3 regions of the Arsenophonus endosymbiont of Crataerina pallida genome follow, and region 2 is predicted to be linked to each of the others. Evidence: predicted binding sites of a transcription regulator. Region 2 holds the regulator's gene; each other region holds the start of a gene.
The links. The regulator Fur, encoded in region 2, represses iron uptake genes when iron is present. The targets are predictions, from matches to a motif close to ATAATAATGAGAACNACTATCAA.
Positions count from the first base shown of each region.

Region 1: sodA (superoxide dismutase [Mn]) is a predicted target of Fur. The motif match lies at 5,091-5,113, and genes of this name have one in related genera.
Region 3: sufA (Fe-S cluster assembly scaffold SufA) is a predicted target of Fur. The motif match lies at 5,119-5,141, and genes of this name have one in related genera.

Region 1 covers NZ_OZ026540.1:3,735,654-3,743,279, reverse strand. Annotated here, with positions in the region: rRNA gene AACL31_RS20165 (23S ribosomal RNA) at 1-2,193, shown strand, start outside; rRNA gene rrf (5S ribosomal RNA) at 2,348-2,463, shown strand; rRNA gene rrf (5S ribosomal RNA) at 2,613-2,728, shown strand; partial or broken gene acs (acetate--CoA ligase) at 2,884-4,841, opposite strand; gene sodA (superoxide dismutase [Mn]) at 5,183-5,809, shown strand; gene trpS (tryptophan--tRNA ligase) at 6,112-7,155, opposite strand; gene AACL31_RS20135 (phosphoglycolate phosphatase) at 7,157-7,626, opposite strand, start outside.
Region 2 covers NZ_OZ026540.1:2,509,782-2,517,407, forward strand. Annotated here, with positions in the region: partial or broken gene AACL31_RS13405 (peptidase domain-containing ABC transporter) at 1-973, shown strand, start outside; gene AACL31_RS13410 (HlyD family type I secretion periplasmic adaptor subunit) at 982-2,331, shown strand; gene AACL31_RS13415 (type I secretion system permease/ATPase) at 2,335-4,491, shown strand; gene ybfE (LexA regulated protein) at 4,674-4,955, shown strand; gene fldA (flavodoxin FldA) at 5,148-5,678, shown strand; gene fur (ferric iron uptake transcriptional regulator) at 5,838-6,305, shown strand; gene AACL31_RS13435 (lipase family protein) at 6,382-7,362, opposite strand; gene glnS (glutamine--tRNA ligase) at 7,574-7,626, opposite strand, start outside.
Region 3 covers NZ_OZ026540.1:2,275,578-2,283,203, forward strand. Annotated here, with positions in the region: RNA gene rprA (antisense sRNA RprA) at 539-647, opposite strand; partial or broken gene ydiK (AI-2E family transporter YdiK) at 902-1,636, opposite strand; gene sufC (Fe-S cluster assembly ATPase SufC) at 2,370-3,116, opposite strand; gene sufB (Fe-S cluster assembly protein SufB) at 3,161-4,660, opposite strand; gene sufA (Fe-S cluster assembly scaffold SufA) at 4,673-5,044, opposite strand; gene AACL31_RS12230 (hotdog fold thioesterase) at 5,370-5,780, opposite strand; partial or broken gene ydiJ (D-2-hydroxyglutarate dehydrogenase YdiJ) at 5,777-7,626, opposite strand, start outside.

The DNA of each region.
Region 1 (7,626 bases), 1.2 Mb from region 2:
TAACACTAACTGGAGGACCGAACCGACTAATGTTGAAAAATTAGCGGATGACTTGTGGCTGGGGGTGAAAGGCCAATCAAACCGGGAGATAGCTGGTTCTCCCCGAAAGCCATTTAGGTAGCGCCTCGTGAATTCATCTTCGGGGGTAGAGCACTGTTTCGGCTAGGGGGTCATCCCGACTTACCAACCCGATGCAAACTACGAATACCGAAGAATGTTATCACGGGAGACACACGGCGGGTGCTAACGTCCGTCGTGAAGAGGGAAACAACCCAGACCGCCAGCTAAGGTCCCCAAGTCATGGTTAAGTGGGAAACGAAGTGGGAAGGCTTAGACAGCCAGGATGTTGGCTTAGAAGCAGCCATCATTTAAAGAAAGCGTAATAGCTCACTGGTCGAGTCGGCCTGCGCGGAAGATGTAACGGGGCTAAACCATGCACCGAAGCTGTGACAGCGACATTTAGATGTTGTTGGGTAGGGGAGCGTTCTGTAAGCCGTAGAAGGTAGACTGAGAGGTCTGCTGGAGGTATCAGAAGTGCGAATGTTGACATAAGTAACGATAAAGCGGGTGAAAAACCCGCTCGCCGAAAGACCAAGGTTTCCTGTCCAACGTTAATCGGGGCAGGGTAAGTCGACCCCTAAGGCGAGGCTGAAAAGCGTAGTCGATGGGAAACGGGTTAATATTCCCGTACTAAGGGTTACTGCGAAGGGGGGGACGGAGAAGGCTAGGCTATCCGGGCGACGGTTGTCCCGGTTTAAGCGAGTAGGTGGGTAGTGCAGGCAAATCCGCACTGCTACAACACTGAGACGTGATGACGAGCCACCAAGGTGGTGAAGTAGTTGATGCCCAGCTTCCAGGAAAAGCCTCTAAGCGATAGGTAATCATTAATCGTACCCCAAACCGACACAGGTGGTTAGGTAGAGAATACTCAGGCGCTTGAGAGAACTCGGGTGAAGGAACTAGGCAAAATGGTGCCGTAACTTCGGGAGAAGGCACGCTGGCATTAGGTGAAGGGTCTTGCATCCGGAGCTGAAGCCAGTCGAAGATACCAGCTGGCTGCAACTGTTTATTAAAAACACAGCACTGTGCAAACACGAAAGTGGATGTATACGGTGTGACGCCTGCCCGGTGCTGGAAGGTTAATTGATGGGGTAAACCGTAAGGCGAAGCTCTTGATCGAAGCCCCAGTAAACGGCGGCCGTAACTATAACGGTCCTAAGGTAGCGAAATTCCTTGTCGGGTAAGTTCCGACCTGCACGAATGGCGTAATGATGGCCAGGCTGTCTCCACCCGAGACTCAGTGAAATTGAACTCGCTGTGAAGATGCAGTGTACCCGCGGCAAGACGGAAAGACCCCGTGAACCTTTACTATAGCTTGACACTGAACATTGAGCCTTGATGTGTAGGATAGGTGGGAGGCTTTGAAGTGTGGACGCCAGTCTGCATGGAGCCAACGTTGAAATACCACCCTTTAATGTTTGATGTTCTAACTTAGGCCCGTAATCCGGGCTGAGGACAGTGTCTGGTGGGTAGTTTGACTGGGGCGGTCTCCTCCCAAAGCGTAACGGAGGAGCACGAAGGTTGGCTAATCACGGTCGGACATCGTGAGGTTAGTGCAAAGGCATAAGCCAGCTTGACTGCGAGCGTGACGGCGCGAGCAGGTACGAAAGTAGGTCTTAGTGATCCGGTGGTTCTGAATGGAAGGGCCATCGCTCAACGGATAAAAGGTACTCCGGGGATAACAGGCTGATACCGCCCAAGAGTTCATATCGACGGCGGTGTTTGGCACCTCGATGTCGGCTCATCACATCCTGGGGCTGAAGTAGGTCCCAAGGGTATGGCTGTTCGCCATTTAAAGTGGTACGCGAGCTGGGTTTAGAACGTCGTGAGACAGTTCGGTCCCTATCTGTCGTGGGCGAAGGAAGATTGAGGGGGGCTGCTCCTAGTACGAGAGGACCGGAGTGGACGCACCACTGGTGTACAGGTTGTCATGCCAATGGCATCGCCTGGTAGCTAAGTGCGGAAGAGATAACCGCTGAAAGCATCTAAGCGGGAAACTTGCCTCAAGATGAGTCTTCCCTGACAGTAATGTCCTATAAGGGGTGTTCGAGACGAGGACGTAGATAGGCTGGGTGTGTAAGCGTAGCGATACGTTGAGCTAACCAGTACTAATGACCCGAGAGGCTTAACCTGACAACACCGAAGGTGTTTTGAGAGAGAGAATTTTAGCTTGTTTTGAGATTGAATCTGGTCGAATTTTACTGAAGGCCGAGGTGTGTTCGCTACTGAGGTAGGTGAGCAGACTGTAAGGCAGCGAAATAAGACGGGATAAATAGAAAAGAATTTGTTTGGCGGTAATAGCGCGGTGGTCCCATCTGACCCCATGCCGAACTCAGAAGTGAAATGCCGTAGCGCCGATGGTAGTGTGGGGTCTCCCCATGTGAGAGTAGGGAGCTGCCAGACTTTAATTTAAGGCTAATGGGAAAGACCGTTAGCGAAATGGATCTGTGATAGAACAGTTTGGCTAGTCGTTATTTATCTATACTTTTAATTATTAATATGATGGATAGGCTGCTTAAACGTTCGTTAAAATATAAATAGCAAAGAATTTGCTTAGTAGCTATAGCGCGGTAGCTCCACCTGATCCCATGCCGAACTCAGAAGTGAAATGCCGTAGTGCCGATGGTAGTGTGGGGTCTCCCCATGTGAGAGTAGGGAACTGCTAAGCTTAAAATATTAAGGCCACCTAATTAAGGTGGCTTTTCTGTATATGTAAATAATAAATCTAACTTAATGAATAATATATTTTATAGTTGAATTATATCTATTTTATCGACTAGCTTTATTAATATTTTTGACATTTATTATAGGTAATTGACTAATCTAACTAGAAATATTAATCGAATCCTTTTCTTCTAGTAGTTTTTCAACAACACTAGGATCCGCTAACGTTGATGTATCACCAAGATTATTTATATCACCAGTGGCAATTTTTCTTAGAATACGTCGCATAATTTTACCTGAGCGTGTTTTTGGTAATGCATCAGTCCAGTGAAGAATATCTGGTGTTGCTATTGGTCCAATTTCTTTACGCACCCAATTGCGTACTTCATTATAAAGTTCTGCTGAAGGTTCTTCACCATGATTTAATGTAATGTAGGCATAAATAGCTTGTCCTTTAATATTATGTGGGACACCAACGACGGCAGCCTCAGCAATTTTAGGGAACGCTACAAGTGCAGATTCGATTTCGGCTGTACCTAAACGATGACCAGAAATATTTAAAACGTCGTCAACACGACCGGTTATCCAGTAATAACCATCTTCATCACGGCGAGCACCATCTCCACTGAAATACATACCTTTAAATAGTGAAAAATAAGTTTGCTCAAAGCGTTCATGGTCACCATAAATGGTTCTAGCTTGTCCTGGCCATGAATCCATGATGACAAGATTGCCTTCAGCAATACCCTCAAGTAAATTACCTAAATTATCAATAAGCGCGGGCTTAACACCAAAAAAAGGTAGTGTTGCTGATCCTGGTTTAAGTTCAGTTGCTCCCGGTAAGGGAAAAAGCATAAAACCACCGGTTTCTGTTTGCCACCAAGTATCAATAATAGGGCAATGACCATTACCTATTTTTTTGTAGTACCATTCCCAAGCTTCCGGATTAATAGGTTCACCGACAGAGCCTAAAATCCTTAAAGAATTACGCTGAGTTGCTTCAATAGCTTTATCTCCTTCTGCCATCAAAGCACGAATTGCGGTTGGTGCGGTATAAAGAATATTTACTTTATGCTTATCAACTATTTGGCCCATGCGATTTATACTTGGATAGTTAGGTACACCTTCAAACATTAGCGTGGTGGCTCCATTGGATAGTGGGCCATAAATTAAGTAACTATGGCCTGTTACCCAGCCTATATCAGCAGTGCACCAATAAATTTCTTTTGCCTGGTAGTCAAATGCGTATTTGAAAGTGATAGAAACATAAACTAAATAGCCACCAGTAGTGTGTAAGATGCCTTTGGGTTTGCCTGTTGAACCAGATGTATAAAGAATGAATAAAGGATCTTCCGCATTCATTTCTTCAGCGGGACAGTCAGCGTTGAGGCCTTTAATAACTTCATGCCACCAATGATCACGTTTTTCCTGCCAATCGATTTGATTACCTGTTCGTCTAAAAACAATAACATTATTAATACTTTCAATTGCTGGATTTTTTAACGCTTCATCAACATTTTTTTTCAGTGGTATAGTACGATTTGCTCTTAACCCTTCATCTGAGGTAATGATCAGTTTAGCTTTACTGTCAATAATGCGACCTGCAATAGCTTCTGGTGAAAAACCAGCAAAGATAACAGAGTGAATAGCTCCAATGCGGGTACATGCTAACATGGCGATGGCTGATTCAGGTATCATCGGCATATAAATAGCAACAACATCCCTTTTTTGATGCCTAATTTTTTTAATGCATTGGCAAATAGGCAGACATCATGATGAAGTTGGCGGTAAGTTATATGATAAGACTGTGATGGATCATCGCCTTCCCAAATGATTGCAGTTTGATCACCGCGTAATTGTAAATGGCGATCTAGACGGTTAGCACTTAAATTTAAGGTACCATCTTCAAACCATTGGATGTTAATGTGCCCTGGATCAAATGAAGTGTTTTTTACTTTGGTATAGGGTTTTATCCAGTCAACAATTTGACCTTTTTCTCGCCAAAAAGCGTCAGAATCTTCAAGTGATAATTGATAATCTTGTTGGTACTGTTTTTTATTAACTAAGGCATGTGCGGCAATTTCAGTAGGAATGGGGTACTTGAACGTTGATATCATATTTTTCTTCTCCTCATTTGTGTTAATCATATGTCAAAGAGCAGTTAACTAAACCTATGAAAAAGAATTTGTTTTTTTTTGTGTAAGTGATCACGTAAATGATGGTGTTTTATTTTAGATTTGTTATTTATTAATTATTCTATTTAAATTGTTTTAATTGATGGTTTTTATGAAAAAATTTTATTTTAATCTAATGAGCTAATATGTCGATTTTTTTATAGAGAAATAAAAACTTTAAAAAATATATTGTTTATAATTGTTTTCATTATTATGGTAATCCTTGTAAAATAAGGATTGATTGAAACATTTATTTTATATTTAAGTAACAGGAGTTAATGCGGATGAGCTATACATTACCTTCCCTGCCTTATGAATATGGGGCACTAGAGCCACATTTTGATGAAAGGACAATGAAGATCCATCATACCAAACATCACCAAACATATGTCAATAATACTAATGATGCGTTAAAAGATTTTCCTGAGCTTGCTAAACTTGATATAGATGATTTAATTCAAAATTTAGATAAGGTGCCTGCCGATAAGCGTACTTTTTTACGCAATAATGCAGGTGGGCATGCCAATCATAGTATGTTTTGGAACGGTTTGAAAACAGGTACTGAACTAAAGGGTGAGTTGAAATCTGCGATTGAACGTGATTTTGCTAGCGTTGAGAATTTTAAAGAAATCTTTGAAAAAGCAGCAGCCACTCGTTTTGGTTCCGGCTGGGCGTGGTTAGTATTGAAGTCGGATGGAAAGCTGGCGGTTGTTTCGACAGCTAATCAAGATAACCCATTAATGGGGGAATATATTTCTGGTGTTTCCGGTTATCCTATTTTAGGGCTTGATGTTTGGGAACATGCTTATTATCTTAAATATGAAAATCGTCGCCCTGAATATATTAAAGCCTTTTGGTCAGTTGTTAATTGGGATGAAGCGGCAAAACGTTTTGCAGAAAAAGTAAAATAGCATTGACTTTATCTGTTTGTTTAATATCAATGTTAGTGGTGCCAGATTATTTACTGGCCTACTAATATTTTTTAATGACGAATTAAAATTATAGTAATGAAAAAAATTTTAACTCTAATTAATTATATATAAACAAATAAAAGAAACTTTTTGTTTCGCTAAATGGTATTTTGTTATCTATATCATTCAATAAATATATTAATAAAATAAAGATTTATATTTGTTTTAACTATTTATTTTTATTAATTTTTAAATTTATTCTTAATGTCAATCTCCCTCGAGTTTTAGGAGGGAGAAGAGCATTATTTTTTTATAGGACTAATAAAACCTATCGCGTCATAAACTTTACTAAGGGTTACTTGAGCGCGAGCCTCTGCTTTGCTAGCACCTTCAGACATAATGTCATTCAATAGTTTTTCGTTATTACGAAATTCATCAAAACGGCTTTGAATATTTATTAGCATATCCGAAGCAGCTTCAGCAACGGTGTTTTTAAGATCGCCATACATTTTTCCGGTAAATTGTTTTTCTATCTCAGAGGTAGATGTGCCTGTTACACCAGAAAGGATATCTATCAGATTAGAAATACCCGGTTTGTTTTCTGTATCATAATAAATTTGCGGTGGCTCGTCAGAATCAGTAAGGGCACGTTTTATTTTTTTAGCCGCTGATTTAGGGTTTTCTAATAAAGTTATTACATTATTGCGGTTATCATCTGATTTTGACATCTTTTTTTGTGGTTCTTGTAGAGACATAACCCGCGCTCCTTTTTCAGGAATAAAGGGATCGGGTACAGTAAATATTTCACCATAGAGCGAATTAAAACGTTGAGCAATATCGCGGCTTAATTCTAAATGTTGTTTTTGATCAATACCAACCGGGACTTGGTTTGTCTGGTAAAGTAAAATATCGGCAGCCATTAATACTGGATAATCAAATAATCCAGCATTAATATTTTCAGCATGACGGGTTGATTTGTCTTTAAATTGTGTCATGCGGCTTAATTCACCAAAATAGGTATAACAGTTAAGCGCCCAACTAAGTTGAGTATGTTGCGGAACATGGGATTGAACAAAAATAATACTTTTTTTAGTATCAATACCACAAGCTAGGTATAAGGCTAATGTATCAAGCGTACGTTTTCTTAATTCTTTGGGGTCTTGACGAACTGTAATGGCATGTTGATCAACAATACAATAAATACAGTCATAATTATCTTGCATGTGAACCCATTGGCGTAATGCGCCAATATAGTTGCCGATGGTTAATTCCCCAGACGGTTGAGCCCCACTGAATACAATAGGCTTTTTGTCGGTATTAGTTGAATTTATAGGGGGTGTATTCATGTTATGATCCCAGAGTTGTCAAAGGTGGTAGTCCTAACGCAGGAAGTAGATCGGCAAAGTTATCTAATACATAATCTGGTTTACTTAATGCGATAGATTCACCATAGTTATATCCGTAAGTTAAACCCACACAAGGACAATCTGCAGCTTTAGCGGCTAAGATATCATTATGAGAATCACCGACAAATAATAATTGATCTTTATGTAGGCCAAATTTTCCCATTGTAAGATACAGTGGAGCAGGATGGGGTTTTTTCTCTTTTACGTCATCGCCCCCTAATATTAAAGAAAAATAACAATCAATGGTTAATTTTTTTAATAAAGGGTCAATAAATGGCGTAGGTTTATTGGTGACGATTGCCATTGGTAAAGGTTGTTTGGCTATTTCTGCTAATGTTTCTTTTACTCCAGGAAAAAGCTGACTACCAGTTATTACTGTAGTTGCATAAATTTTATCAAATAATTGGCGAG
Region 2 (7,626 bases):
ATTGACTATGGCGATAATTTTATGGATTGGGGCTGCGGAAGTACTGGCATTAAATATGACGATAGGCCAATTAATCGCCTTTCAAATGATGGTCTCTCACAGTAGTCAGCCATTAGGGAAATTGGTGCAATTATGGGGGGATTATATCCGTACTCGGGTTGCCATTGATAAACTAGCACAAATCATTAATTTACCAGCCGAACAACATAGTGATGGTTTGCACCCGCAATTAACCGGCAAAATCCAGTTTCAAAATGTAGATTTTCTCTATCAACCAGATCTTCCCCTTATTATTAATCAATATAATTTATCCATTAAAGCCGGAGAGATGATAGGCATTGTCGGTGCTTCAGGTTCCGGTAAAAGTACCTTAGCGCGTCTGTTATTACGCCTTTATACACCAGAAAAAGGCGGCATATTACTTGATGATATTCCTCTTTACCAAATCAACATAGCTAGCTTACGGCAACAAATTGGTATCGTATTACAGGAAAATTTTCTGTTTAACCAGTCGGTATTTAACAATATTGCTCAATCAAAACCTGATGCGACTTTAGATGAAGTGATTACCGCCACTAAATTAGCCGGTGCCCATGATTTCATCTTAAAAATGCCTTCAGGTTACGATTCGCTAATTGCTGAAGGTGGCCAATCATTATCAAGCGGTCAGCGCCAGCGTATTGCCATTGCTCGCACACTACTTAGCAATCCTCGTATTCTGATCTTTGATGAAGCCCCCAGCGCTTTGGATGATCAAACACAAGCCATGATCCAACAAAATATGCAAAAAATTGCCCAAGGGCGTACCGTAATTACTATTGCACACCGCTTATCAACGGTTAGTCATCACCATCATATTATTGTCATGGATCGAGGCAAAATTATTGAGCAAGGAAGGCATACACAATTATTGCAACTTAAAAAACATTACCACTATCTGTGGTCATTACAACAATCGTTAAAGCAGCAGTAGGACACTTCATGACAAATCGTATTACACGGAAGTTAAAGCAGTTTTTCCCGCCATATAATTATGACTTCTTGCCCCCACATCTGGCGTTGATGAATAGCCCACCATCCCCTTTTGCACGCTTAACCGCACTGACCTTAAGTATTGGTGTTGTTATTACTATTGGTTGGGCCTACTGGGGACAATTAGATGTTCAAGCCACCTCAACCGGACGACTTATCGTGTCGGGACACTCTCAAGTTATTCAAGCTTATGAGCAGAGCCGATTAACTGAATTACATGTGAAAAACGGCCAACATGTGAAAAAAGGGGAACCGCTGCTCACCCTTGACGCACTGGGTGTTAGTCAGGATATCATCGGTATTTCATATCAAATCGAGTATCATACAATTGAGAAATTGCTTTACCAATCGCTACTGGAAAACAAAATTCCGCATCAACAACTTACCTTTCATCAATTAACAAAACGACAACAAGAAAAAATCAGCCAAAACTATCACCATGAAAAAGCCCAATTTGATGCGCAAATCGCTAGTTTAACCTCTGAGATTGAAGTTAATCATTCATCACAAACAGCAAAAAATAATGATCTTAATGTGCTTTTTTTATTAAAAAAGAATATCGAACAGCGTTTAGAAGCCCGTCAAACCTTAAGTCAAAAACAGATGATCAGTAAATCAGAATATTTAGAGCAGGAAAAAGAATTATTAGAAACTAAGCGTTTAATTGCTCAACAAACATCTGAATTGAATATTTTAGTTTCACAAGAAAAAAACCTAAAAGAGCGACTCAATGCATTTCAATCGCAAAAACACCATGAATGGAACGATAAAAAAAAGCAGTCAGAGATCCAGCTGTCAATGCTAGAACAAGAATACGCAAAATTTGATGAACGAGAGCAGTTAGAAATTGTACGCTCACCGGTTACTGGCACCGTTCAACAGTTAACCATTTATACTTTAGGCGCAGTATTACAACCAGCACAAAACTTGATGGTCATTGTACCAGATAACGATGTGCAAATTGCTGAAGTTAAGATCTTAAATAAAGACATTGGTTTTATTCGCCCTGGGCAAAACGTCACCGTTAAAGTTGATGCCTTCCCTTATACCCGTTATGGTACTATCGAGGGGGAAGTATTATCAATCTCCCGTGATTCAGCCCAAGATGAGCAATTAGGACTTATCTTTCCCGCGCAAATCAGCCTGAAACAAAATAATCTGATGGTTGATGGTCATTCAATTGATATCACACCAGGCATGTCCATTGTGGCAGAAATCAAAACCGATAAACGGCGTGTGATTGATTATCTCTTAAGCCCAATTCGTGAATATCTGTCCGAATCAATGCGGAAGAAATAAGCGATGGAAACTTTTTCTAGCGTAGCAATAGCTAATAACGCCACTAACCAAGCCCTAGATGCAATAATCTGGCTGGGTAAACAACTGAGTAAATCCATCACAATTGAACAGTTAACTCACTCCTTAGGATTAGAATCTGAACATCTAACCGACTGGCAGTTACGAGAGTGTGCGGATTATATGCAATTAAAAAGCAAAGTAAGCTTTTTTACACCAGCTGAACTGGAACATATTCCGTTACCCGCTTTAATTGAAATAGAAGGCGTATGGTGGATATTTACCAATATAACGCAACAAATTATTGAAGTAATAAATCCGTGTTCAGAGAAAACATTAACTTTTCCTCATTATAATAAGCCCAAAAAACCAATCAAATTTAAAGTACTGCTCGTGGCGGAAAAAAAATTAACTGCTAAAAAAATCAAGTTTGGATTAGATTGGTTTTCCCCTTCAGTTCTTAGGCAAAATAAACAACTAAGAGATATTTTTATACTCGCCAGCGTTGTACAAATATTTGCCCTTATTCACCCAATTCTTTTTCAACATCTGATTGATAAAGTCTTGGTAGGACGTAGCCTAAATAGCTTACATGTTTTAGCATTTGCCATTGTCTCATTAGCAATAGCCGAACCTATTTATAGTTTTATTCGTAATAAAATTTTTAATCATACCTCTGGCCAAATTAATGCTGAATTATCCGGCCGCTTATATCGTCATTTATTAGGACTGCCGCTTGACTATTTTAAACAGCGACAAACAGGGCAAATTATTGCCCGAGTTCGTGAGATGGCGCAAATTAGGCAATTTCTCACTGGCTCAACATTAATGCTGTTTATCGATCTATTTTTTGTCACATTATTTATTGTCGTGTTATTCAACTACAGTGCCCAACTTGCTGGCATCGTCGTTGGTTCATTGGTTATCTATTTTATCTTTTGGCTATTAATTGGCCCGATTATTCGTAAACGGGTAGAAAAAGAGTATGAAGCTCAAGCCGATAATACCACTTTTCTTACTGAAACAATCACGGGTATTGAAACCGTTAAAGCAACCGCCACCGAGAATAGGTTTTTACAACGCTGGCAAAAAATCTTAAGTCACCAATTACAAAAAAGCTTCCAAGTGCAAAAAAGCAGTATCATTGCCAGTCAAATTATTACACTGGTCAATAAAATAACTACTGCTATTCTATTATGGTTTGGTGTTAAAGCCGTTATGCAAGGCCAACTTAGTCCTGGAGAATTAATTGCTTTTAATATGCTTAGCGCACATGTTACTCAACCGATCCTTCGTCTGGCGCAAGTATGGCAAGATTTTCAGCATACCCTTATCGCCCTTAAACGTGTTGGTGATATTCTTGATGAACCTACTGAATTTGGCCAAAAGGGGTTAGCCAATACAGCATCTATTAATGGTAATATTGAATTTAATCATATCAGATTTCGTTATGCTAACGACATGCCAGAAGTATTGCAGAACCTATCCTTGTCAATTAAGGCCGGACAATTTATCGGTATCACAGGCCCTTCAGGATCAGGAAAAAGTACCTTAACAAAGTTATTACAACGACTTTATGTTCCTCAGCAGGGTCAAATTACTATTGATGGTATGGATCTAGCTGTCGCCGATCCCGTTGCTTTACGTCTTAATATGAGTGTAGTACTTCAAGAAAGTATTTTGTTTGCAGGCTCGATAGCAGATAATATCCGCTTAAGCCAACCGGCAGCTTCTGACGAAGCCATGACCCAGGCAGCGCAAATAGCAGGCGCACTGGATTTTATTCAACAACTTCCTCAAGGTTTCAATACACAGTTAGCAGAGAGAGGTATGAATTTATCAGGAGGACAACGGCAACGTATAGCACTTGCCCGAGCTCTGTTAACACAACCACAGATTTTAATTCTTGATGAGGCCACTTCTGCACTAGATTATGATTCAGAAGCCGCTATCATGAAAAATATGCATTATTTGTCTGCTGGTCGAACTGTTATTAGTATTGCCCATCGCCTCAATACCATTCGTCATGCTGATAAAATTTGTGTGATTAATGAAGGTCAAGTGATTGAACTCGATAGCCATGATAATCTACTCAAGTTAAATGGGTTTTATGCTCAACTCTGGCATCAACAAATAGGAACAATGACAAAAATTAATGCTTAAAAATAACGCCAGTCGCCAGTAAGATCACTTTTTATACGTTTTACTGGCTATTGCTAACTTCAGTTACTCACTAATAGGCTGCTTTATCAATTGAGTATATTTTATCTGTTAGTAGCGATAGTTATCATGCTAGGGTATGATTGGTTTAAGTAACTAGCAAATTTCCATCAACATTTAAATTTATGGCAAAAGAGCAGACTGATCGCACAACCCGGGATTTATTCGCCGATGAACTTAGACCAGGGCGTCCAAAAACCAATCCTTTATCTCGACATGAACAATTAAAAATTAATAAACGTAATCAGTTAAAACGTGATAAAAGCAAAGGTTTACGCCGTGTCGAACTAAAAATCAATGAGCGTGCTGTTGCGGCATTAAATATGCTAGCTCAAGAACAAAAAATAAGCCGTAGTGAATTAATAGAACAAATATTGCTGACACAATTAGCAAAGAAAAACCGATGAATTGCAATTTTACTGGTTTATTTTGCCTAAAACACACAAAATTGACAGAATTATGCCGTTATTTTCGTCAAAATAACGGTTATTTAATTATTTATTAATCAATCGTTATTATCTTTGCTATTACTACTGTTAATAACGATAAGATAAGATAACAAAACAACTCAAATTAAAATTAAGAGGTTTATTTACTTTATGGCAATCATAGGTATCTTCTTCGGCAGTGATACTGGCAATACAGAAAATATTGCCAAAATGATCCAAGAAACCCTTGGCGGCGCTGATATTGCTGAAATTCATGATATTGCTAAAAGCAGTAAAGAGGATATTGAAGCATTTGATATTTTACTATTCGGTATTCCTACCTGGTATTATGGTGAAGCACAGTGTGATTGGGATGACTTCTTTCCGACATTAGAAGAAATTGATTTTACCAATAAGCTAGTAGCTATTTTTGGTTGTGGCGATCAAGAAGATTATGCGGAATATTTCTGTGATGCTATGGGTACTGTGAAAGAGATTATTGAACCTAATGGTGCTATCATTGTTGGCCATTGGCCAACAGAAGGTTACCACTTCGAAGCATCAAAAGGGCTCGCTGATGACTCTAACTTTATTGGCCTTGCCATTGATGAAGACAGGCAACCGGAACTAACCGCTGAGCGAGTGGAAAGCTGGGTAAAACAAATATCCGAAGAGCTAAATTTACAAACTATTATCGATTGATAGCTGTCAATATTTTTTGTATATGATAATTCCTGCAAATTGTGTAATGATATTATGACATATATAATTGTAAAATTAGTTTGAAATAAACAGTATACTACTGTTAACGATGTTTTGATATTATTGAATTCACTGCTAATGCAACAAGGTAGGATCCGCATGACCGACAACAGTAAAGCATTGAAGAATGCAGGGCTTAAAGTAACACTTCCACGTTTAAAAATTTTAGAGGTATTACAAGAGCCTGAATGCCATCATGTCAGTGCGGAAAATCTCTATAAAAAACTCATTGATATGGGGGAAGAGATTGGCCTCGCAACGGTTTATCGTGTTCTAAATCAATTTGATGACGCGGGTATTGTTACTCGCCATAATTTTGAAGGCGGTAAATCGGTTTTTGAGTTGACACAACAACATCACCATGATCACTTAATTTGCTTAGATTGTGGTAAAGTCATTGAATTCAGCGATGAATCCATTGAGACACGACAAAAAAATATTGCGGAACGTCATGGCATCAAGCTCTCTAATCACAGTCTCTATCTATATGGACATTGCTCCAAAAAAGATCATTGTGATGAAAACGATTTGGGCCACCCTGCCCGCAATAGTAAAGAAGAAAAATAACCCAGCCTATTACTATTTTTGTTATTAATCAGTTAAAAATAAAAGGATAATTGCAGTCCAATTTCTCCTTTTATTTTCAAGTTTGTAGCGCATAAATAAGACTATGCTTGACATAATTTGAATGTGCCGCTAAAAAGTTGTCTTTTTTGTTCGTTGCTTGGGGAATAATATTAATTTTACCAATATGATCAACCGCAAAAAATTTATCCATCTTCGGAATAACATCACCTTCGACATAATGATGATTGATATTATGCATAGCCTTCTCTAAATCTAAACTACCATGTTGCTTTAACAAATCGCGCTGTAAACCTCGGCCAAATTGAGCACTGCTAAAACATTCCGCCAAAATAACATTTTCTTTGCTAGATACCTTCAGTGCTGCATAAGCAGCTAAACCACCACCTAATGAATGACCACTGGTTGAAAGCCTGTATCCATTCCATTCCCCATCCATTTGAACCAGTTGTTGCAGATTATGCATTAATTGCGCAGCCTGCTTATAGCAAGCTGGAACACCACCAAATACATTATGAACATTCGCCTCGCATTGCTTAATAAAATTATTAATATTTTTTATATAACGCGGAGCTCCACCGCTCACTCCATGACCGCTGGTTGTCCCACCAAATACCAATCGAATTTCCCGCTCAACCTTATTGCGAAAGATATAAGCCACCAATCCAGTATGACTATCTTCTAATAGACCATCTTGTGGATAAAGTTTTATATTAGTCATTTTAGACACAAACCTTACCAATTCACGATCAATTCCCCACTGGGTTGCTTCTAAAATTGTAAAGTCACGATTGTAAACAAAATCAGCCAATAGAGCATTATGATAACGTTGCTCACTGCTGGCTTTATCTATTGGAAAACTTAATTTTTGACAAGTATGCAAACCCTTTAATGGTCTTTTTTGTACCGATATAAAGGCATCACTGTTATAAATACTTTTTAATGGACAGGTGAAATTGATCTTAGGTGATATCGTTTGCAGTTCTGCTTGTAAAACCGCTTTTTCTATTGGAAGAGATGAATTAATAAACTTAAGCATGATATAACATCCTTGTTAGTAACCAATTGATTTTTTTGATAAGGATATTGACTACATATTTTTTTGACTTGCTCTAAACGAATAAAAATTTATAACAGAAAGCCATTTTTCTGTTAATAAAAATATCTCGTTAACAATAATGACGATATTTTTTAATAAAAAGCGTGGCTATAAACCACGCTTTTACCATAACTCTTAACGGGGTAATTTCTTAGCTTGCTATTTTTGCCCAACTATCTCTTAAGCCTACAGTGCGATTAAATA
Region 3 (7,626 bases), 230 kb from region 2:
TAGATAATAAATATGTTTTTTAATCTAAATGCAATTATATAATAAAATGTTATTATTTTAAATAATAGATTTTATTTGTTTATATTATAGTCAAAATATATCGTTCAAAACTTTTATTTGATTTTCATGGTATTCCATTCACTTATTTATTGTTAACTTTAGGTTATTTTTACTATTTTATTTATATTCAGTGACGTTAAAAAAATAACATAGTTGAAATTTGTAAATTATATGTTTAATTATAGCTGGACGGATGACAGACCAGATTATGATATAGAATAAGGTTTATTTACTGTTATATAATAGAAATCAAATAATAATATATGGTATTAGATAATCAATTGAGTGGTAAATGAATAACAGGTAAAATTTATGCATGTTTTATTATTAATCAATGTTTGGCAGGCTTAATTAAAAATATGAATATTTATAGGTAAGTATCTTACTTTATAGCAGATGCGCTTTAGATTATTATAAATAAAAGTCAATAATATCATTATAAATCAATTGATTATCATTAATATTACTATTTGCAATAGAAAAAAAAAGCCTATCATGGGCTGACAGGCAAAGACTACACACAGCAATATTCTGTAGGTTTCATGATTTTTTATTGCATAATAATGCTAGGAATATTGAAACCAATAATTTATAAAGAGGTTAATCTATAAGCATTATATTAAGATAACTCTAAGGTTTTATCACTAAGAATTATCTCAATAAAAATTTAACTTTATAGTATAATTATATAAGATTATTATTTAATCATACTAATGTTAAAATTAATGAAATTTAATTGTACGGTATTAATCGGTATTTTGGAAAATTTTTAGCGCAACAAATTTCAAATAATTTAAGTATAATGATTAACAAGAATATTAATTAAGTCAATCATTTTAATTTAAGGATCTTTCTTATATAAATTAGATTTGGTTAAATTATTTGATAACTTAGTTGGTTTCGAAACCTCATTCATCCAGGCGGTTAGTAAATTATGTGAGACAGCTAAAACGACTGGACCAATAAAAAGACCAATTACGCCAAATGATAAAATTCCACCAATAGCGCCAATCAAAATAAGTATCATTGATAAATTCGCCCCCATTCTTATTAAAATAGGACGTAGTACGCCATCCATTGTTGCGACAATTATGCTCCATACAATCATAATAATGGCCCAGCTGGTATTGCCTGACCAGAATAACCATACTATGGAGGGTACCATAATCAATAATGGTCCAAGTTGGGCAACACAACATACAAAGATAAGAATTGTTAATATCGCAGCATAAGGAATATCTGCTAAAGCTAAACCAATACCACTGGTAATTGCTTGTATTAATGCGGTAACTACTACACCTAATGCAACAGCGCGAATTGATTGGCCTGCAAGTAGGATCGCGGTATCGCCTCGCGTACCTGCCAGGCGAATGGCAAAATGCCGAATACTTAATATAACACTTTCTCCCTGCAAATAGAGTAATGCACTAAATAGTAACATTACGACAAGATGAAACACGAAACGCCCGGCATTAATGGCTTGCGCTAAGAACCAGCTGGTTGCTTCTCCAACATACGGTTGTAGTTTAGCAATTAATGTATTACCGCCATTAGCGACCAATGTATGCCAACCATATGACAAGATGTCATTATGGGCAAAATGGTGACTTTGGTTGTTTTCAACGCTAAGTTTAATATGACTAAAATGACTATTATCACCTATATTAGCGGTCAATCGACTGCCTGTCAGATGCGGCTTATCATCAACAGAAACAAAATGTTCAACAACCTGCGATTTGCAATTGGCACCAATCTCTAAATGATAGCGATAGTGACTAGTATTAACATAATTATGGTGATTTGAACCAGAGGTAATATTCAATATATAGAGCGGTTTTTCTACCTGTTGATTAGCGGCCAATTTAATCATTAGGGGTTGAGCGGCCAGACTCTCAGTTAAATACAGGAATATTTCATCGGTCACGATAGGCGCTGGAAGCTGTGCTTGCGCATCCATCATTTGAATTTGATAAGGACCAAAGTTATCACTACTTAAGTCAGGGATAAGACATCCATCAAACAAAACAATTCGCCAGCCGTCAAGGGAGATAGCCAGCTGTTTTAATTGCTCAGCAGTAATTGTGTTAACTTTATCACTATTTAATTGGTATTGAGCGTTAAGTACTTTTGCCAACGGCGTATAATGCCACTCTTCATGGCGAAATGGCGGAAAACCAATTTTCTCTACCTGCTGCCAATAGGCCTGAGCTTGTTTTTCATTTGCTCTCTTACTGGCATAAAAAAGTGTCGCAAAGCTTTTTAGCGCCTGTTGATTTAACTTTGTGACTTGCTGCTGTTTTTCTGCTCTTTCACTGTTGGTCAATAAGCCAGCCATAGCCTTGTACCTCCAGTTTTTTGGCCAAGGTAAAATCACCTGATTGAATAATTTTGCCTTGATGGAGAACATGAACAAAATCAGGCTGTACATAATCCAAAATACGCTGATAGTGAGTAACGATGATAAAAGCTCTTTCAGGGCTACGAAGTGAGTTCACGCCATTAGCCACAACTTTTAAGGCATCAATATCAAGACCCGAGTCAGTTTCATCTAAAATACATAACTCAGGCTCTAACGCTGCCATCTGTAAAATATCATTGCGCTTTTTTTCTCCACCAGAGAAACCGACATTTACTGATCGAGTAAGTAAATCTTTCGGCATATCAAGTAGTTCAATTTTATCTTCAATAAAATCCTGAAAATCAAATCTATCTAGTGGTGGCTGCTTACGATACTCTCTTACTGCATTAACCGAGGTTTGTAAGAAAAATTGATTACTTACGCCAGGAATTTCCACTGGATATTGAAAGGCTAAAAATATACCTTCTCCTGCACGTTCTTCCGGCGATAACTCAAGCAAATTTTTATTTTTGAATAGAATTTCACCCTGTTCTACTTGATATTCTTCACGTCCTGCCAGTGTCGCTGATAATGTACTCTTGCCTGATCCATTAGGCCCCATGATTGCATGTACTTCACCCGCTTTTACTTCTAGATTTAATCCGTTAAGAATTTGATTACCTTCAATACTGACATTTAAATTTTTAACACTTAACATTTCATTGGCCTTTGAATAACTGAGTATTCTTTTAATAGGAACCATCAACCCACACTATGCTCCAAACTAATTGCTAACAATTTTTGTGCTTCAACGGCAAACTCTAATGGTAATTCAGAAAAGACATCTTTACAGAAACCATTTACGATCATCGAAATGGCGTCATCCTCACTAATACCTCGTTGCAAACAATAAAAGAGTTGATCTTCACCAATACGAGATGTTGTAGCTTCATGCTCTAACTGTGCGCTACTATTTTTTACTTCAATATAAGGAAAAGTATGCGCGCCACATTGAGTGCCAATTAACATAGAATCACATTGGGTATAATTTCTGGCATTTTCTGCCGTCGGTAAAATCTTTACTAAACCGCGGTAACTATTTTGACTACGACCAGCTGAGATCCCTTTAGAGATGATGGTGGAATGCGTATTCTTACCAATATGGATCATTTTTGTACCGGTATCAGCCTGTTGATTACCATTGGTTAATGCCACTGAAAAGAATTCCCCCACCGAATTATCCCCTTGCAAAATAACACTAGGATATTTCCAAGTAATAGCCGAACCTGTTTCAGACTGTGTCCAGGACATTTTGGCATTCTCACCCTCGCATAAGGCGCGTTTGGTGACAAAGTTTAAAATGCCACCGGTTTCACTTTCACCACCTGAAAACCAGTTTTGTACGGTAGAATATTTTACTTCAGCATCTTTATGAATAATAACTTCAACTACCGCAGCATGTAATTGATAGCTATCTCGCACCGGAGCAGAGCATCCTTCAATATAACTAACGTAACTACCTTCATCAGCAATCAAGATAGTGCGCTCAAACTGACCGGTCTTAGCTGAATTAATACGGAAATAGGTTGATAATTCCATCGGGCAACGAACTCCTTTTGGCACATAAACAAATGTCCCATCAGAAGCGACAGCAGAATTTAATGCCGCAAAAAAATTGTCTCGATTAGAAACGACCGTACCAATATATTTTTTTACTAACTCAGGATACTGTTGGATAGCTTCACCAAAAGAGCAAAAAATAATACCCAGTTTCGCTAATTCGCTACGATAAGTTGTTGAAACAGAAACAGAGTCAAAAATAGCATCTACCGCAACCAATTTACCCTCACGGACTGGTACACCAAGTTTATTGAATGCTTCTTCAACTTCGGCGGTCAGATAATTATTGCTATGCTCATCCCCACCCGCTGCCGATGAATCAGTTTCAGTTTGACAAGTATCATCGCAACTATTGCAGGATGGCGCTGCATAATAACTATATTCCTGGTAGTTTAAATCAGGATAATAGCCTTTAAGCCAGTGGGGTTCTTCCATACCCAACCAATGTTGATAAGCCTCTAAACGAAACTGCAACATCCAATCAGGTTCATTACGTTTGGCTGAAATCGCTTTGATGACCTCTTCATTGAGACCTTTAGCTAATTCATCCGTTGCAACCTGAGTGAAAAACCCCTCTTTATAACGATGCTCCGCTATCCATTGTTGAACATCATCACCAATTTCTATATTACGCTGTGACATAATTTAATTCACTTAAATACCAAAGCTTTCACCACAACCACAAGCGTGTTGAGCCTTAGGATTATTAAATTTGAATACTTGATTAAGTCCCTCACGAACATAATCAACCTCAGTACCATCAATAAATGGCATTGCTTTTAGAGGAACAAAAAGTTTGGCGCCATTATTTTCAAACAGCAAATATTCTTTAGTTGGATTATCTATCAATGTAATGACATAACCAAATCCTGCACAACCTGATTGCTTGATATTAAGAGATAATCCCTGACTAGCAGGATTTTTTTTCATTAATTTAAGAATTTGAGCAGCTGCTTTATCGGTTATGGTAAGGCCCTGCCAAGTTGTTTCATTCAAAGAAAAAGTATCAACATGCTCTGCCATTATTGACCTCACAAAACTAATATTTTGACTAGATTACACTATCAATGTAACTAGACTTTTTTTGTTTAATATTATATATGGTAATGATAACATTTCTCACTTCAACCATTTATTTTAAGCGGATATTTTTATTAGAGTGTTTTTTCAGCAAAAAGTGGCGTTTATTTTACTGTTTTTTTACGATTCCTAATTTATCAATCATATTAACATGTTGATAAACATTAAAAAAATAAAATAAACTCGCAAATTCAGCAATATTTAACGTGACGAACAAAGTATCGCTAAATCATCGAGTTTTTGTCGTTTAGTTATCTTTAAGTGCTAATCATTAAATGATTACTGTTGTCAAACGACAAATACAACTCAGTCTTAATTGTTCATCAAAGATTTTTATCGACCAGACTTGTCGCCGGCGACCTAGATGAATTGCACTACATACGCCACGTACTTTTCCTGAAGATACCGGCCTAATATGGCTAGCATTAATTTCGGTGCCAACTACTTTTTGATTATCTTGAGTGCAGAGATAACCAGCTATCGAGCCTAACGATTCGGCTAATACCACCGAAGCACCACCATGTAGTAATCCAAACGGCTGCATGGTACTTTGATCAACCGGCATTGTTGCTTCAATAGTATCGTCACTGATACTTAACATAACAATCCCTAAATGGGATAACATGCTGTTATCACTCCAACTATTAATTTCTTCGAGGGTATAAGAACGCTGCCAAATCATTTAAATATCTCCAATAACGCTTGTAAAGGATGTTTTATTGTTTCATTTTCAATTCGTTTTACTTGACTGCGACAAGAGTAACCTGTTGCTAGACAACGTGTTTTGGGTAATTTTTGTAATCGATTTCCCCAAGATAAGGCATAAATTCCCTTTGAATTAGCCAGATGTTTAACCTCATGACCATAAGTTCCTGCCATGCCGCAACAACCAACATTAACATTAATAAGTTGACGACCAAACTGAGCAAAAATTTTAATCCATTGTTGGGCACTATCAGCTAACAATGACATTTCGGTACAATGCCCTAATAGATACCATTTTTCAGCCGTTAACTTCGCTGCTGGCTTTGGCGCTAATACTGTCATCAGCCACTCATTAACTAATTTAACTTCGAATTTATCCCGTTTATTACCAAGGATCTGGCTATATTCATCGCGATAACAGAGCACTAAGGCTGGATCAATACCGACCATCGGAATTGATAATTGCGCTAAGCGGTTAAGAAAATCCGCTGTTTTTTGCGCTGTTTTGGCAAAACGGGTTAAATATCCTTTAATATGCAACGCTTTTCCATTAGCAGAAAATGGCAACAATATAGGCCGATAACCTAATATTTCAATTAAATGTATAAAATCTGCAACTACCCTTGCATCATAATAACTAGTAAATGGATCTTGGACGACAAAAACAAATTGGCTGCGAGTCTCTTCAGGTAAGCTTTCTAATTGTGGCAATGACAGAGACAATGCTGCATGACCAGCCAATTGTTGTTGTAAACTGGGTGTAGACAGTTGAGGAAAATCCGTTAGTCCAATCACCTTGTGACCTAGGGTTTGTATCCACCCTTGCCGTAATATAAAATTAAACCAGCGTGGTTGTTTTGCCATCAGCGGCAAAGTTAATTCAATATTGGCAACCACGTAGTCACTAATTGGTCGCAAATAACGACTATAATAGAGGGCTAAAAATTTTGCCCTAAACGTGGGAACATCAATTTTAACTGGGCATTGGGTTGAACACGCTTTACAGGCTAAACAACCCGCCATCGCCTCTTTTACTTCATGGGGAAAAATCATACTGTCCACTCTTAGCTCGCAAGGTATGGTATAGGCGTGTTATTTTTTGCAGCCAAGAGAGTTTATAACTATTAATATCTTCTGCAAATAACGCTAAGTTTACGCCTTGCTTAACCTGTAATCTTAACCATTCTCGCATTAATGTTGCTCGGCCTTTTGGCGAATGAATTCGTTGCTGGGAAATTTTCATTGAAGGACACATTGGACTATTAACGTCAAAATTAAAGCACAAGCCATTACCATTACAGGCCATAACCTGCTCAAATGTTTCCCTCACTTTGATCGGGATAGTGCGATCATAAGTTCCTCTTTTTACAGCATCGATAGGCATTAACGGGAGCGCTACATTAATTGATGAGCATATTTTTCCTGGGTTTAATTGATTAAAGGGATCAAATGCGGTTTTAATTTGACAGAGTATTTGATAAAGCTTTTCACCAAAAAATTGTGGGCCATAGGCGGAGCGAAAACCTTTACCGTGTTCCCCCCATAATAAGCCGCCATATTTAGCAGTAAGTTGAGCAATTTGATCTGAAATTTGTTTCATTAATACTTCTTGTTGAGGATCACACATATCCATCACCGGGCGAACATGTAATACCCCTGCATCAACATGTCCAAACATGCCATAAGCTAAATTATTGCGGTCAAGCAACGCACGAAATTCAGCAATGTAATCGGCTAAATGCTCCGGTGGCACGCAAGTATCCTCTACGAACGGTATCGGTTTTGCTAATCCTTTGGTATTAGCCAACAGGCCAACTGCTTTT